3 regions of the Nostoc sp. DedQUE12b genome follow, and region 1 is predicted to be linked to each of the others. Evidence: riboswitches for the same ligand, from Rfam matches in the RefSeq annotation. Region 1 holds a riboswitch; each other region holds the start of a gene.
The links. A riboswitch is a leader RNA that binds a small molecule or an ion and turns the genes downstream of it on or off. The one in region 1 is predicted to bind cobalamin.
Positions count from the first base shown of each region.

Region 1 (4,825 bases):
AATTCACGCTCGTGGAGATGGACTGACAGGTGCATGTTCCAGCTGACAGTAAGGGCGGCTATAGCATAATGGTGACTCTAAAGCGTGCCTAACCAAGAACTCTGGATTGCTCATTACTTGTTCAGTTGCGCCATCGTACACAACTTGACCTTGACTGAGAACAACAGTGCGATCGCACAAGTCCAAAGCTAAATCTAAATCATGCGTTGCAATCAACTGAGTCAGAGGTAAACTTTGCAGTAACTCGATTAACTGACGGCGACAACGGGGATCTAATTGAGCCGAGGGTTCGTCAAATACTAATATCTGTGGGTTCATGGCTAAGACACCGGCGATCGCAATCCGTTTCTTTTCACCTCCATATAAATTACCTGTATAGCGTTGCCATACCATTGGGGATCGATATCAACTGCTGCCATTGCTTGCAGAACTCGCTGTTGTAATTCTTCACCTTGCACACCCATATTCATCGGGCCAAAAGCAACATCCCGGTAGGGGGGCATAAAAACGCCTACGGCGGGCGCTTGCGCCATCGGAGTAACGGCAGCAACATGAAAAAATGATGCTTACAAACGAACAATAATTGCTTTCTTTTCACAGATACGGTATCTACGACCTAATTTAGTAGGGTTAACCACACTTAATTGTTTTGTCAAGTAATTGCAAATATTATTTACATAACGTTATATTTAGTTACATAAACTAGCGAAGGAAAAAAAGACATGACTAGCAAAGGTTTCACCATCAACGAACTCGGTCAACTTGACAACTTTGCAGTTGAACCAAAGGTTTATGTAGACCAAACTCCAAGAGTTGGCTTTACCGAGTATGCTGAAAAACTCAATGGTTGTTTGGCAATGATTGGCTTTGTCTCACTCATCGCTTTTGAAGTAACCACCGGACACGGCCTGATTGGATGGCTGACTAGCTTGTAGATAATTTTAACTATCCAAAAATTACATTCAATTAACGCATAGAACATTAAGCGAGGAGAGTTATGAGAACTGATTTTGATTTCCCCAAAAAAGATTTAATTGGCCCCGTTGTTTTTCGACCTGATTTCACCAACTTTGAGAAAATCAATCTCAACCAAGCTTGGTCATTGTTTTTCACCGCAGGTCAAGACGACAAAGCGTTGGGACAAGGAATTGAATTAGGCAAGTTTTTCACTAACCTTTTAATTGCTGTAGGAGTAACGGGAATCCTTTGGGGAACTTTCTTCAGTAATTTAGGATAAGCAATTGTATAAGCGTGTTCAATTGAATAAATTCACTAGAAGTCTTGGTTTTCATAGCCAAGACTTCTTTAATGTCATGAAATTTTCAAATCAGAGTGACTGTTAACTAAAATTTGCTCTTGTATTATTTTCCTTACCATGCTATATAATGGGTCGATTAGTCGGTTCTAGTGGGGAACAGCCATTAGAGGAAACGGGGAAAGTCCGGTGTGAATCCGGCGCTGTCCCGCAGCTGTAATGAGATTGTGTTCAAACATCCTCTCAAAGTCAGAAGACCCGCCGATGTTAATACACCTAAAAAATCTGCGAGGTACAGATGTTACAAAATTTTTTCCGGTCAGAGTTAAGACTTATATCATTCATCGTTTTTTGTATCTGCGTTAGGAAAAATCATAGGTAGTGGATTTTACCAAACAACAACGCTCGCAATATCAAAAGCAAAAATATACAGCTATCAACTATGCCTTGCGAAAATTCAGTATGGCTAACATTTGAATTAAATAAATTTAATTCAGTTGATTGAACTGTCATGAACTCGATTAAATATTCAAGTATTTTTGCTAGAGTTTTTTGATAGTTGTACGCCAAATTCCTAGAAGTTTTGTGGTTTTTTGAGCGAACAAAATTAGAGAGTGTGGATAATAAAGCGGTTTATTTGCATTTAAATACCCAGCTAAAAGAACATTCAGCAGTCAAGTATTTCTGCTGGGTTAATACTGGTGTGAGTAGAAGTAAATACAAATTGTCTGATGTTATAAAATCGAAACAGGAGAGTACTCTGTGAAAATCCACTGGTTGCTACCCAGTACAATATTAAGTATTGCCATACTCACATCTCCCGCACTTGCTGCAAAACTAGAATCTTGGCGATTTGATGGTGTCTCTAAGCAACTGGAATTTACGACTGATGAGATCGTTCGCGGTATTCTCCAGTATTTACGGCAAAAGTAAGTAATTTTCTTATTGAATCAGATTTTATACCAATCACAAAATAAGTTATTGAATTTTGCATTAGACAGTAAACAATGATATAGTTTAAACTTACAAGTCGGTTCTGATGGGGGTCAGCCATCAGAGGTAAGGGGGAAAGTCCGGTGTGAATCCGGCGCTGTCCCGCAGCTGTAATCAAGGTTTACCTTGTGAGTCAGAATGCCCGCCGAAAAGTCAACTTCTGCTGAAATCTACGAGGTATAGATAAGCGCAACTATGAATATTTTCACAATCAATCAATTTTATTTCTTCATCGTACCAAAGATACACTTCAGGTTACGGCTTAAGAGGAGATGATAGAGAGTTAATTGGCGATACAAATTGCGCCTAGAAGCGTCTGCTGAGTTATTTGGCACGATTATCGCTGATGTAAAAAGTAGCAGTTTTTTAAAAGGACATCAATAGCTATTTAATAATAGCTGTATTCCTGCTGTCTGATCTTATAATGGTCATCCAATTATAAGATTTTGGATTGATTCTACAGACAAATTCTGCGAATTGTACCATCAAAGAATTGTTGGTCAATTATTACCAATAGTTTGCAATAGATACATTGCACAGTCAGCAAGGTGAAATTTCATGCTGACAAAACTTTGTAATATCTGCGTTTGGGACTTAATTCTACACACATTAAAATTAATGCTCAACAAACAACATACATTATTTGTTTGTACGACCTGCGCTACCCTGTGGCAAGATGGTAAGCGGATTGGTGAAAGTGGCGGACAGCAGTTATTACAACAACTTCAACAACTTACATTCGATTGGGAATTGCAAAATAAATTCTTCATTCAGGGAGTTGAATGCATGAGTGCTTGTAACCGTTCTTGTGTAATTGCCTTTGTTGCGTCAGGGAAACCAACTTATTTATTTGGTGATTTACCAAATGATAGTTGTGCATCTGCGGTACTGCAATGTGCCAGTCAATACTATGCTAAAAGTGATGGTTCACTGCCTTGGTCAGAACGACCTGAACCTCTAAGAAAAGAGATTCTAGCAAAGATTCCACCACAAAGTAAGTGGACGCAATTAAACATAAGTTGTTGTAATTGAAGACTGAGTGAAAAAGCTCTTGAGCAGAGGAATAGGGAAGCTATAGCCCACAATTATACTCAGCTTTGAACCTGATATTTTTGGTAAAAGTTAGCAGTTTCTAATTCATAGTGTGTAATTATCTAATCTTCAAAGGAATAAAAAGTAATGCAGATTCAAACCGCAACATTAGGCTATCCCCGTATTGGTAAAAATCGGGAAGTCAAAAAAGCATTAGAAGCATTTTGGAGTGGCAAGCTAGAGGCAGAATCGTTACTACAAACCGTGCGACAAGTTGAGGAATCTAACTGGAAAACTCAACTGGAAGCCGGAATTGACCGCATTGGTATTGGAGATACAACTCTCTACGACCATGTACTTGATTGGATATTTCGTTTTGGGCTAATTCCTCAAAGATTCCAGCAATTTAGTGGGTTAGAACGCTACTTTGCAATGGCGCGGGGTCAAGAAGGAATTCCAGCTTTGGAAATGACTAAGTGGTTCGATACTAATTACCACTATCTTGTCCCAGAAATTGCAACAGATATATTACCAGCCGATTTCAGTGACTTTATAGAAACTGTGTCTCGCGCTCAAAATATATTAGGTAAAAAAGCAGTTCCCATAGTCTTGGGGCCATGCACTCTACTACGTTTGAGCCGACTGGAATTAAATGTAGACGAGGCAGTATCAAAGCTATTGCCACTCTATGTTAACCTGCTTACAGAACTGAAGAATTTGGAAATAGCAGAAGTACAAATACATGAACCAGCACTGGTTTTCGGTGATGCTAATTCCTGGAAAGAACATTTTCAAACTGTCTATAATTCACTCTATACAGTAGGAATACCTTTGCATCTAGTTACTTATTTTGATGACTTGGGTGAAACCTACCCTTGGGTAATAGATTTACCAGTTGCTGCTATTAGCTTAGACTTTACACGCGGACGCAACTTAGAGTTAATTAAAACTCATGGTTTCCCACAAAATAAGCGACTAGGAGTAGGGATTATAGACGCAAGAAATATCTGGCAAGTTCGTCCAGAGAAAGTTATTCCCGTGTTACAAGAGATTGTAGAGACGTTACATGGAACATCTCTAGATATTCAACCATCCGCTTCCTTACAGTTCGTTCCCTATGATGCTAAACGAGAAAAACGATTACCATCACAGCTACGTAATGTCTTGAGTTTTGCCGAACAGAAACTTCAAGAAGTGGTTTTCTTGGCTCGAACTATAAAAGGTGACAACACTAAAACAGAGCAAGAATTTATTGAGTCAACCTGGAGTACATTCGAGGAGTTTAGTCCAGCCAATCAGTCGGTTAAAGAAAGACTCAAGACTCTGAAGATTGATGATTTTCAGCGTTCATTATCCTATGGATTGCGCCTAGATTCTCAAATTCCTCTGCCTCTGTTCCCAACAACTACAATTGGTTCTTTTCCCCAAACTTCTGAAGTTCGCCAACTCCGAGTCCGATATAAACGGGGTGAATTGAATCAGTCAGAATACGAAGCTGCAATTGATGTTCAAATTGCCGATAGCATTAAACTACAAGAGGAATTA
Region 1 is NZ_JAVRCI010000029.1:54,430-59,254, forward strand. Features, by position in the region: gene RMY16_RS16185 (energy-coupling factor ABC transporter ATP-binding protein) at 4-393, opposite strand; gene RMY16_RS16190 (hypothetical protein) at 321-533, opposite strand; gene RMY16_RS16195 (high light inducible protein) at 723-935, shown strand; gene RMY16_RS16200 (hypothetical protein) at 998-1,237, shown strand; cobalamin riboswitch at 1,383-1,536, shown strand; gene RMY16_RS16205 (hypothetical protein) at 2,018-2,188, shown strand; cobalamin riboswitch at 2,270-2,413, shown strand; gene RMY16_RS16210 (DUF1636 domain-containing protein) at 2,867-3,280, shown strand; gene metE (5-methyltetrahydropteroyltriglutamate--homocysteine S-methyltransferase) at 3,428-4,825, shown strand, end outside.

Region 2 (4,825 bases), on a different contig from region 1:
AACGTCAACACTTAGTAGAGCATTTCATTAATTCATAGCGAATTAAATTTGGCAATACCCTACAATGTTAATGCGTCGGCTTGCATTAAAAACGCTACGCTTTTACGCAAAACTATACTTAGTTAAAGTTACCCTACAAAAAGCAAGCTACAATCGGGCTTTAAATTCCCATCTGCAACTCTCTTTTCTACAAGATGCTACGCGTAGCTTGCTTCTTTGTAAGGGTATAATTTTGAATTATTATTAAATCAGTGAACAGTGAACAGTGAACAGTGAACAGTGAACAGTGAACAGTGAACAGTTATCATAGTTTCAGTCGGAGATTTGACCCCGACTGAAACACGCCATTTTTAGAAATGGGGGACTCTAACTCCCAACGGAAAAATTAACTGATAACTGATAACTGATAACTGATAACTGTTGATGGTTTTAGGAAACTTTTTCGAGCTTCTTCTGAGTAAATTTGGATAAATTGTGGCGTTTGAGTAATGAAGGTGCGCCAACAAAAGTACCAAGAAAGAGCAGGCTAAGGATAGAAGTGGGTTCAGAAACAGTGACTATAGTTGCAGAAAAACTAATAGGTAACTCACTATCTTCCAATCCTAAATTTTCAAAACCTGGTATGATTGGCGGCGCAGAAAATACCTCTAAATAACCTGGTGTCGGCAAAAAACTCGCAAAAAATGGACTAGAATAGTTTCCTCCCGAAGTGGAATATCCAAAACCATCACCTGTTAACTGCTGAGTATTAAGACTAATTAAATTATCAACATTAAAAGGTTCGTTTCCTGGGATTGGAGTCCCGGCGGGTTGCAAACCAGTAATTGTTTCACCATTTCGCGTACCAGTAATTCCAGTAATCAAGTAAGAACCCAAATCGTTAGGGGTGTCATTAGTAGTGAAAGTACCATTTGCCACAATGCCAGTACCAGAATAATTCCAATTCCAACTTAAAGCAGAAGCTGCTGGCATTGTCCCAAAAACTAATCCAGATGTGGTGGCGAGGGCTATGGCAGATAGAGCTAGATTTTTCATGAAAGTCGTTACTGCGATCGTTCCCGTGTATTATACGGAAATTAGGAAAGATCGTATTATCAATCTTGGCTATTTACTTAGCAGCGATGCCTACGGCGGGCTACGCCTACGCATAACCATACCAAAGCAGCATCAACATTACTAACCTGCTCCCCTGGCGGTATCGCTGGACGATTTACCATCACAACCTTCACGCCTAGTTCTCGCGCGGCAATAATCTTGGGCTTTGTGGCATCGCCACCGCTATTTTTACTGACGATGGTATCAATGTTATTCTCAATCAGAATTTGTCTCTCATTATTGAGGGTAAAAGGCCCGCGATCGCACAATACCATCCCCGGCGGTACTAAAGCATCTTCGCTAGGAGGGTCAATCATCCGCATCAAAAACCAAATTTTCTCCAAATGAGCAAAAGCGGCCAGTTCTTGCCTACCAACTGTCAAAAATACTCGCTGTGCCTGATTTTGCAGGGTTGTTGCTGCGGCTGCAACACTATCAACTTCAATCCAGCGATCGCCACTTTCTTTTTCCCAAGGCGGACGGATTAACATCAGGCGGGGTACTCCAACTTCTGTTGCCGCATCTGCCGCATTGAAAGAAATTTGAGTCGCAAAAGGATGGGTTGCATCAATTAATAAGTCGATTTGCATGACTCGCAGATAGCTAGCCAATCCAGCCACACCACCGAAGCCTCCAACCCGCAAATCGCCCAACGGTACTGACGGTTCACGGGTGCGTCCAGCTAGAGAGGTGATTACTTCTAATCCTTGGATAGCCGTAACTTTGGCAGCTAGTTCTGCTGCATCACTCGTCCCACCCAAAATCAAAACGCGCATCATTTAGATAGATAACGGTGGAATCTTTGCTAAAATCCCCTTTTTCATTGCTTCTGGACGCTCTGACCAAGGCAGTAAACCATCTGCTTTAGCATAGTATTGGCTAGCACATTCCAGTACCGCAGAGGCACTACCATCAACGGCTAAATCACCAAATAAATATGTTAATTTGCCTTTGGCACTAAAGGCGATTACACAAGAACGATTACAAGCACTCATGCATTCAACTTCCTGAATTGGGAATTGTTCTCGTAAATCCCAATCTTGTGCCAGCTGCTGAAGTTGGTGTAAAAGTTTTTCACCACCACTTTCACCTAAGCGTTTTCCATTTTGCCAAACACTGGCACAGGTTTTGCAAACAAATAAAGTATGTTCAGCAACACCCAATGGACTAGTTGGGGAAATATTTGCAGTCGTAGTCATCTGTACCTCGCAGATATGTGAAACTAATAAATCGATTTCGGCGGGCATCCTGACTCACTCAATTTGAGATTTTCGATTTAGTTCTTTAATCTCAAATTGGGTTCACAGTTGCGGGACAGCGCCGGATTTGCACCGAACTTTCCCCGTTACCTCTGGTGGCTGACTCCCACCAGAACCGAATAACCTTATCGATCATACACTAGGGTTATCGGAGAATACGAAACAACAAGCTTTGCGCCAACTATCAAACTGGACGACAACCAGATAAAATACTGTGCATATTCACTACTTGTCCAATAACTGCGATCGCAGGCGCACTAAATCCACTTTCCTCTACCTGTTTGACAATTGTTTCCAATGTTCCAATTAATTCTTCTTGTTCTGGGCGCGTACCCCAGCGCACCAAAGCAATCGGCGTTTCTAAATTAAACCCAGCAGTACTTAATTCTTCCACAATATAAGACAGATTGTGAATTCCCATATAAATTACAATGGTTTCGGAACCGTGAGCGATCGCACTCCAATTCACTTGCGGTCTATACTTACCCGCTGCTTCATGGCCAGTTACAAATGTCACTGACGAACTATATAGCCGATGCGTCAAAGGAATACCTGAGTATGCTGCTGCTGCAATTCCCGAAGTGATACCCGGCACAACTTCCGTTGATATTCCCACTTGAACTAATTCTTCCATCTCTTCGCCACCGCGACCAAAAATAAAGGGATCGCCGCCCTTGAGCCGCACTACAATTGCATGATCCTGTGCTTTTTCAATCAACAATTGAGTTGTTTCTGACTGCAACAACGAATGTCTCCCCGCACGTTTACCAGCATTAATTTGCTCGGCTTGGGGATTAATCATTGCCAGAATTGCCGGACTCACCAAAGCATCATAGATGACTACATCTGCACATTCCAACAAACCTTTCGCTTTCAGGGTAATTAATCCTGGATCTCCTGGCCCCGCACCTACTAAATAAACCTTTCCCAAATACTTGTTCTCCTGTTTTTCTGTGCGGTTCATCTCTGTGTTAAATCCCAAATTAGCTCGGCTAATTCTGCACTTGCTCCCAGTGGCTTGGCCAGTTGGAAATTCACCGCAGAAAATTGTAATTTTAGCTCCTCTATTGAGGTGGCGATCGCATCGGTTATTCCACCAGCGAATAAAAAGTATGGCAAGATTGCAATTTCCCGATAACCAGCAGTTACCAACTCTTTCACCCGTGATTCTAAACTAGGAGGCCCAGCCCAATAAGCAGCTACTGCTCCCAAACTCGCCGCCATTGCTTCCACAGTTTTTTGCGAACCTGGGCGACGGCTACCATGAGCTAAGAGAATCCATGCTTCTGCTTTGATAGCAGCTATTTGCTTTGCCAGCAATTTCTCTAAATTGGGGTGAGAGCCTAAATATGGTTGCAACTCAATGATGATATCTTGACCAACAGCCTGTTGTGCAAGTGCTACTTCGGCAGGAATATCTGTCATCACATGCACTCCCGGCAGTAGAAATAGCGGTACAATTTTCAGGCAATTTTCATTTGGAGACAGTAAGTAATCGCCAAAAGCGCTTTTAGCAAATTGTTGAATCTGCTCGTGTAAAGGCTGAGGACTCATTTCTAAAGCAGCGATGCCAACCAAATGTTCGCTTGACAATTTCTGACATACCAGCCTAGCTAGTTGCTGCATAGCAATTTCTGGGCGGCGATCGCGACTTCCGTGAGATAATAGCAGATAGGCAGATGACATCGGCAAAGCTTGAACTTTCAGTTACTATATCTTACTTAAGATTTAGCCGGGGTTGATAACTACTCTGGTAATTATTGAAACTATTATCAATTACTAAACAGAAGTATTCTTAATCATTTTTACAGCGAAATTCAAGTTGTAAAGTACACAACTACTCGTTTCAAAACTAAGTAGAAAGCCTATTTTTCTTCTGTTAGCGTAGCGAGGCGTAGCCCATTCTGACCCTTCTCCACGAGACGCTCCGCGTAGCTTGCTTCCCCGGAGGGGTACGACAGGCTCAGGGCATCGCTCTTGAATTCTGCTGATATTCTTCTCTTGCTGCTTACCTTATTGTTCTTCAGCAGTGTAAGTATAAAATTGATTAAAAGCTCCTACCGTTTCAAACTTGTATGAAGGTATCCAGGAGTTTATTTTCAAATCCGTATGGTAAACACTAAAAATAACGTAATTTTGTCTTTCTGTAGTTTTGGCAATGATTTCTTGGATTTGCGGGCTAGCCGAGTCAACCAATTTATCGCAATTAAAACGGATTAAATTTTCTATAATGTTAGTAGTTTTTTTACATACATCGGTTTTTAAGTATTTTGTCAGGCGTTGAACTGCATATTCTTCATATTCAGCTTGACCGGGATTGGTTTTCGCCATTGTCACACCCAAGGCGGCGAGGCCTACTGCTGCTCCAGTATACGCGATGATGGTCAATGGTTTCATATTTGCCAAGTAAAATTCATTGTAATTGTTAGATTCCAGAGACTCTAAATCAACTAAGTCCGTTCCTAGAACAA
Region 2 is NZ_JAVRCI010000048.1:25,265-30,089, forward strand. Features, by position in the region: gene RMY16_RS21720 (PEP-CTERM sorting domain-containing protein) at 430-1,035, opposite strand; gene RMY16_RS21725 (cobalt-precorrin-6A reductase) at 1,113-1,871, opposite strand; gene RMY16_RS21730 (DUF1636 family protein) at 1,875-2,294, opposite strand; cobalamin riboswitch at 2,316-2,489, opposite strand; gene cobA (uroporphyrinogen-III C-methyltransferase) at 2,539-3,318, opposite strand; gene RMY16_RS21740 (sirohydrochlorin chelatase) at 3,315-4,040, opposite strand; gene RMY16_RS21745 (DUF4359 domain-containing protein) at 4,368-4,751, opposite strand.
Region 2: another riboswitch for cobalamin. It lies ahead of RMY16_RS21730 (DUF1636 family protein); the one in region 1 lies ahead of RMY16_RS16210 (DUF1636 domain-containing protein).

Region 3 (4,825 bases), on a different contig from region 1:
TCCAGCACGAGGAATGGCTGAAAGCCTGCCGAGAATTAACGCCAGCACAGAAAGATGTGCTGTACTACATTCGCACTCTCGACCCTTATGGCGACGGGGTTGAGTTGTCTGTTTCCGGGATAGCTAGACAACTGTCAGCAGAGAATAAAGAAGTACATCGCTCTACAGTTAGCTGCGCTCTCAAAGCCTTAGATGACAAGGGATTCATTGACCTTGAACTACTGAAAGTCCAAGTCAAAATTTTAGCTGGGGGGCTTCATTGTTGCGATGAGACAACAGTGTTGCCTACAGACAACAGTGTTGCCTCACCGCAACAAGCGCGATCGCTACGCAACAAGCGTGATCATGACGCAACAGACGCGATCGCTACGCAACAACCGAGTTCTGAAAGCCCTACCCAGAGCCAATCTTCAAGTCCTAAGACTTATAAGACTTATTCAGACTTTATTAAGACTCTCTCGGAAGAGGAGCGAGCGAATTTTTGGAAATTTTGTGAGGAAAAAACCAAAAATCTTAGCCAGCCAGTGAATGACATTGAGGCTTGGTTAGCTCACAAGAACAAAGCTGGAAGAAATCGCTGGGAGGTTTATTACGAAAAATATCTGGCATCAATTCAGGTACAAGCCAAAAAAACTGAAACAAAAAATGCTCGAGATGAATTCCGCCGAGAACTCGAAGAACGGCAGCGACAGGCTCAAAGAGCTTGGGAAGAGTCGCAAAGGCAAAATCGGGCTGAGAATACTGGCGGTGAGACATGATTGATAAATTGCCACCCCAAAACATCGAAGCGGAAGAGGCGATTTTAGGCGGTATCATGCTTGATCCAGAAGCAATCGGTAGGGTGAGCGATCGCTTAATTCCCGAAGCCTTTTACATTAGCGCCCATAAAGATATCTATCAAGCCGCGCAGCGCCTTCATTGGTCTGGTAAACCCACTGATTTACTCACAGTTACAGCTTGGCTTACTGACCACGATTTGCTAGTCCGTATCGGCGGGAGAAATAAATTAGCAACTCTGGTAGACCGCACAGTGTCAGCTGTCAACATCGACACCTTAGCCGAGTTGGTAATGGACAAATTCGTGCGTAGACAGTTAATCAAGGCTGGAAATGAAATTGTACATCTGGGTTACGAGACAGAAACTGAGTTACCACATATTCTTGACCAATCAGAACAGAAAGTTTTCCAATTATCTAATCAAACCCTATCTTCAAACACTGAACATAACAGCACGATTAACGTTGCTGCTTACGAGGATTTAAATTCAGCAAACCCCATTTACCATACAGGACTTCATGAACTCGATAATTTGATGGTGGGATTTGAAAGCGGCACACTCACCATAGTTGCGGGTAGGCCATCAATGGGAAAGTCCCAGATCGCCTTGTTTTTGGCTTTCCAAATGATACTGTTTCATGAGCTACCTGTGGTCATCTTCTCCTTGGAGATGACAAAGAAACAATTGGAGTACAGGCTGTGGAGTTTAATTAGTGTTAGCAACGCCTATAAGCATTTAGAGTTAACGCCACTAAAAAGCGATCGCATCCGCAGACATCGCTCAGGTAATAAACCCCTAGCAGACTGGGAATTTACAAGCATTGCCAAAATCGTTGGTATTGCTTCAGAACTGCCGCTTTATATGAATGACTCAAGAGGTATTACCGTTTCTAGAATTGCTTCCGAATGCCGTCAAATTAAGGCCAAAGAAGGAAAGCTAGGGTTAGTTGTAGTCGATTACCTGCAAATGATGGCAGAGGATTCTGGGGGCAACCGCAGTTATGAACTAGGTGACGTGGCACGGGGACTTTACAAAATGGCTGGGGAAATAGAAGTTCCTGTGTTGGCACTTTCTCAAATTTCTAGAGGAGTTGAGGGCAGACAGAATAAGCGCCCAATGATGAGCGACCTTAGCCAATCGGGAATTTTAGAAATGGTGGCAGACAATATTATTCTCACTTACCGAGATGAGTACTACAACCCAGACACTACAGACCAAGGAATATTAAAGCTCATCATGGCTAAGGCACGGCACGGTGAAACAGGCACAGCAACGGTGTTTTTTGACAAGTCCTATGGAATTATCCAGAATTTGCGCTCCGAAAATATCTGAGTCCTCAAACTCCTGTCGAAACCATCCACCTCATTTAGAGGAATTTTTACTGGGGGGTATTGATAATAGCCCTAGTAAAAAGCTTGAAAAAATAGAGATATCCCCAAGTATTGACAACCCTAGTAAAAAGCGCAGAAATTGGGGTGAGGGTAACGGCACTATTCATTGGCGCACCATTACTAGGGGTGGAAAGGACTACCCCCAAGCTTACTATCATTGGCAGGAAAAAGGTACAAAGAAGACCAAGTACATTCCCAAACATTTACTGGGGGTTATTCAAGAAGCAGAGTTCAAGAAGCGCCCAATTATAGAAATTTTGGCATTACTGGGTGTTGTGCCTCCATTTAGTGGAAAACCATTACTCTTCACGGCAAAGATTATCCCCAAGCTTGGTATCACTATGAGTTTTGGAAAGATGGCGATCGCCTCCTTAAAAAGTGCAAGTATATTCCAAAACGACTATTAGTGAAAATAGAGAAGCTAGAAGCAGATAAAGCCCCAGTTAAAGATATTTTGTCAGTATTGCAACTCAAATTATAGAAAAATCATTACCTCAGAAAAGCTGTGCAAATCGTAAATTCTGGATAAGTCTACTACAGGTTTACAATATCCCGTCCAACTCGATTGCTTGGATAACCTTTTGGCGCAAGTCGTAACTATAGAGAAAACCAATTAGCAGCACGCCATAAAATCCAGAAACGGCGTGCAAGTCTCGCCATAATCGCTGATTCTGACTCCATACTCGTGGAATCAATGTTCATAAAAGGGTTCCTTTGTTGCCTCGCAACCACAAATACAATCCCGTAAGCACCACGAGTCCCCAGCAGGCAGCAAGCTCTACTAGGTAATCCCCTACTTTTCCCATTATCAGTTCGCTGTGAATCTTACGAGCGATCGCCTAGAGATTATTATTTTCGTCACGCTCCCTTAAGATTTCTCCCGTGTAAGGGTGAAAAAAGGCAGTCAATGTCCGCTCATCTGAAGTTGTTAACGTCATTTCTGCACTGCAATCTACGCTTTGTGAATACCTGATAAAAAATCGCTGTTCAAAATTGGTAATAGTGATATAGTTACTCCAATCGGTTCTGATGGGGAGCAGCCATCGGACGCAAGAGGGAAAGTCCGGTGCAAATCCGGCGCTGTCCCGCAACTGTAAACCAAAATTAGGTAAGTCAGGATGCCCGCCGGTTAGAATCAATTCGTTTACATAAATCTGCGAGGTACAGATTATGAAAAGAAAACAGGCGTTAGTCAGTCTAACCCTGATGGGAGTTATCAGTTTTTATCTAGTAGTTGGTTTACCCAAACCCGCCTACGCCATGCATATTATGGAAGGTTTTTTACCAGTGCAGTGGGCAGTTTTTTGGTGGGTTGTGGCATTACCGTTTTTTCTATTAGGATTGCGTAGTCTGACTCGCATTACCCAAGCTAACCCACAGCTAAAACTACTACTAGGCTTGGCTGGTGCTTTCACTTTCGTGCTGTCAGCGTTAAAAATCCCTTCTGTCACAGGTAGCTGTTCTCATCCTACGGGGACAGGGTTAGGTGCGGTGCTATTTGGACCGCTTACTATGTCGGTTTTGGGTAGTTTAGTGTTATTGTTTCAAGCTTTATTACTAGCGCATGGTGGCTTGACGACGCTGGGGGCAAATGCTTTTTCGATGGCGATCGCCGGCCCATTTGTAGCTTACTGGATATATAATTTGACAATCAAGTTGGGTGGTAAAGAAAAAATTGCGATATTTCTAGCAGCTGCGATCGCAGATTTACTCACCTACGTTATCACTTCTATCCAACTTGCCCTAGCTTTTCCTGCACCTGTTGGTGGGTTTATCGCTTCATTTGCCAAGTTCGCCGGTATTTTCGCCATTACTCAAGTCCCCTTAGCAATTAGTGAAGGATTGCTAACTGTATTGGTGTGGAATTGGCTGCAATCTTATAATCCTCAAGAATTGGAACTATTGCAATTAATCAAACGAGGAAGTGGCAATGAATCAGTCTAAAAAAGGGTTGAGTAACTGGCTATTAGTAGTAGCTGTATTAGCTTTAGCAGTTGCACCGTTAATATTTGTACGCGGTGGTGAATTTGCTGGTTCTGATGACAAAGCCGAAAAAGCAATTACGGAAATACAACCTGGATATAAACCCTGGTTTAAATCGTTTTTTGAACCCGCTAGTGGAGAAATAGAAAGCTTATTATTTGCCTCACAAGCAGCTTTGGGTGCAGGAGTAGTTGGTTATGCAATTGGGTTATATAAAGGACGTTCCCAACAACAAAAACGTGAAGAATGAGCTTGCAAATAGATACGTTAGCTTACACTAATCGACTGCGAAGATTGCCACCGGAACACAAACTGATTTTTGCATTTACTACCCTTGCTATTTCCCTTGCTACCCATCCGCTAGTGCAAATTTTGATCACGCTTTGGATGAGTACTTGGACAGTTATTTATGCAAGAATTCCGGCTGGAGTTTATTTTCGATTGTTAATGTTCACCATAGTTTTTTGTTTGACAAGTTTACCAGCCCTAATGGTGAATGGAGTTGCGATTCCTGATTTACAAAGCGTCAAATTAGATTCGTGGTATGGACTAACTCTCGGACACTTCTATATTTATATCAGTCATAGTGGCAGTATCCAAGCATTGGGAATTTTAACTAGAGCATTAGCCTCTGTTTCTTGCTTATATTTTCTGATGTTAACTGTCCCTTTCA
Region 3 is NZ_JAVRCI010000119.1:6,191-11,015, forward strand. Features, by position in the region: gene RMY16_RS31085 (MarR family transcriptional regulator) at 1-758, shown strand, start outside; gene dnaB (replicative DNA helicase) at 755-2,110, shown strand; gene RMY16_RS31095 (hypothetical protein) at 2,073-2,576, shown strand; gene RMY16_RS31100 (hypothetical protein) at 2,712-2,864, opposite strand; gene RMY16_RS33230 (PepSY domain-containing protein) at 2,868-3,005, opposite strand; cobalamin riboswitch at 3,174-3,314, shown strand; gene RMY16_RS31105 (energy-coupling factor ABC transporter permease) at 3,340-4,113, shown strand; gene RMY16_RS31110 (energy-coupling factor ABC transporter substrate-binding protein) at 4,100-4,402, shown strand; gene cbiQ (cobalt ECF transporter T component CbiQ) at 4,399-4,825, shown strand, end outside.
Region 3: another riboswitch for cobalamin. It lies ahead of RMY16_RS31105 (energy-coupling factor ABC transporter permease); the one in region 1 lies ahead of RMY16_RS16210 (DUF1636 domain-containing protein).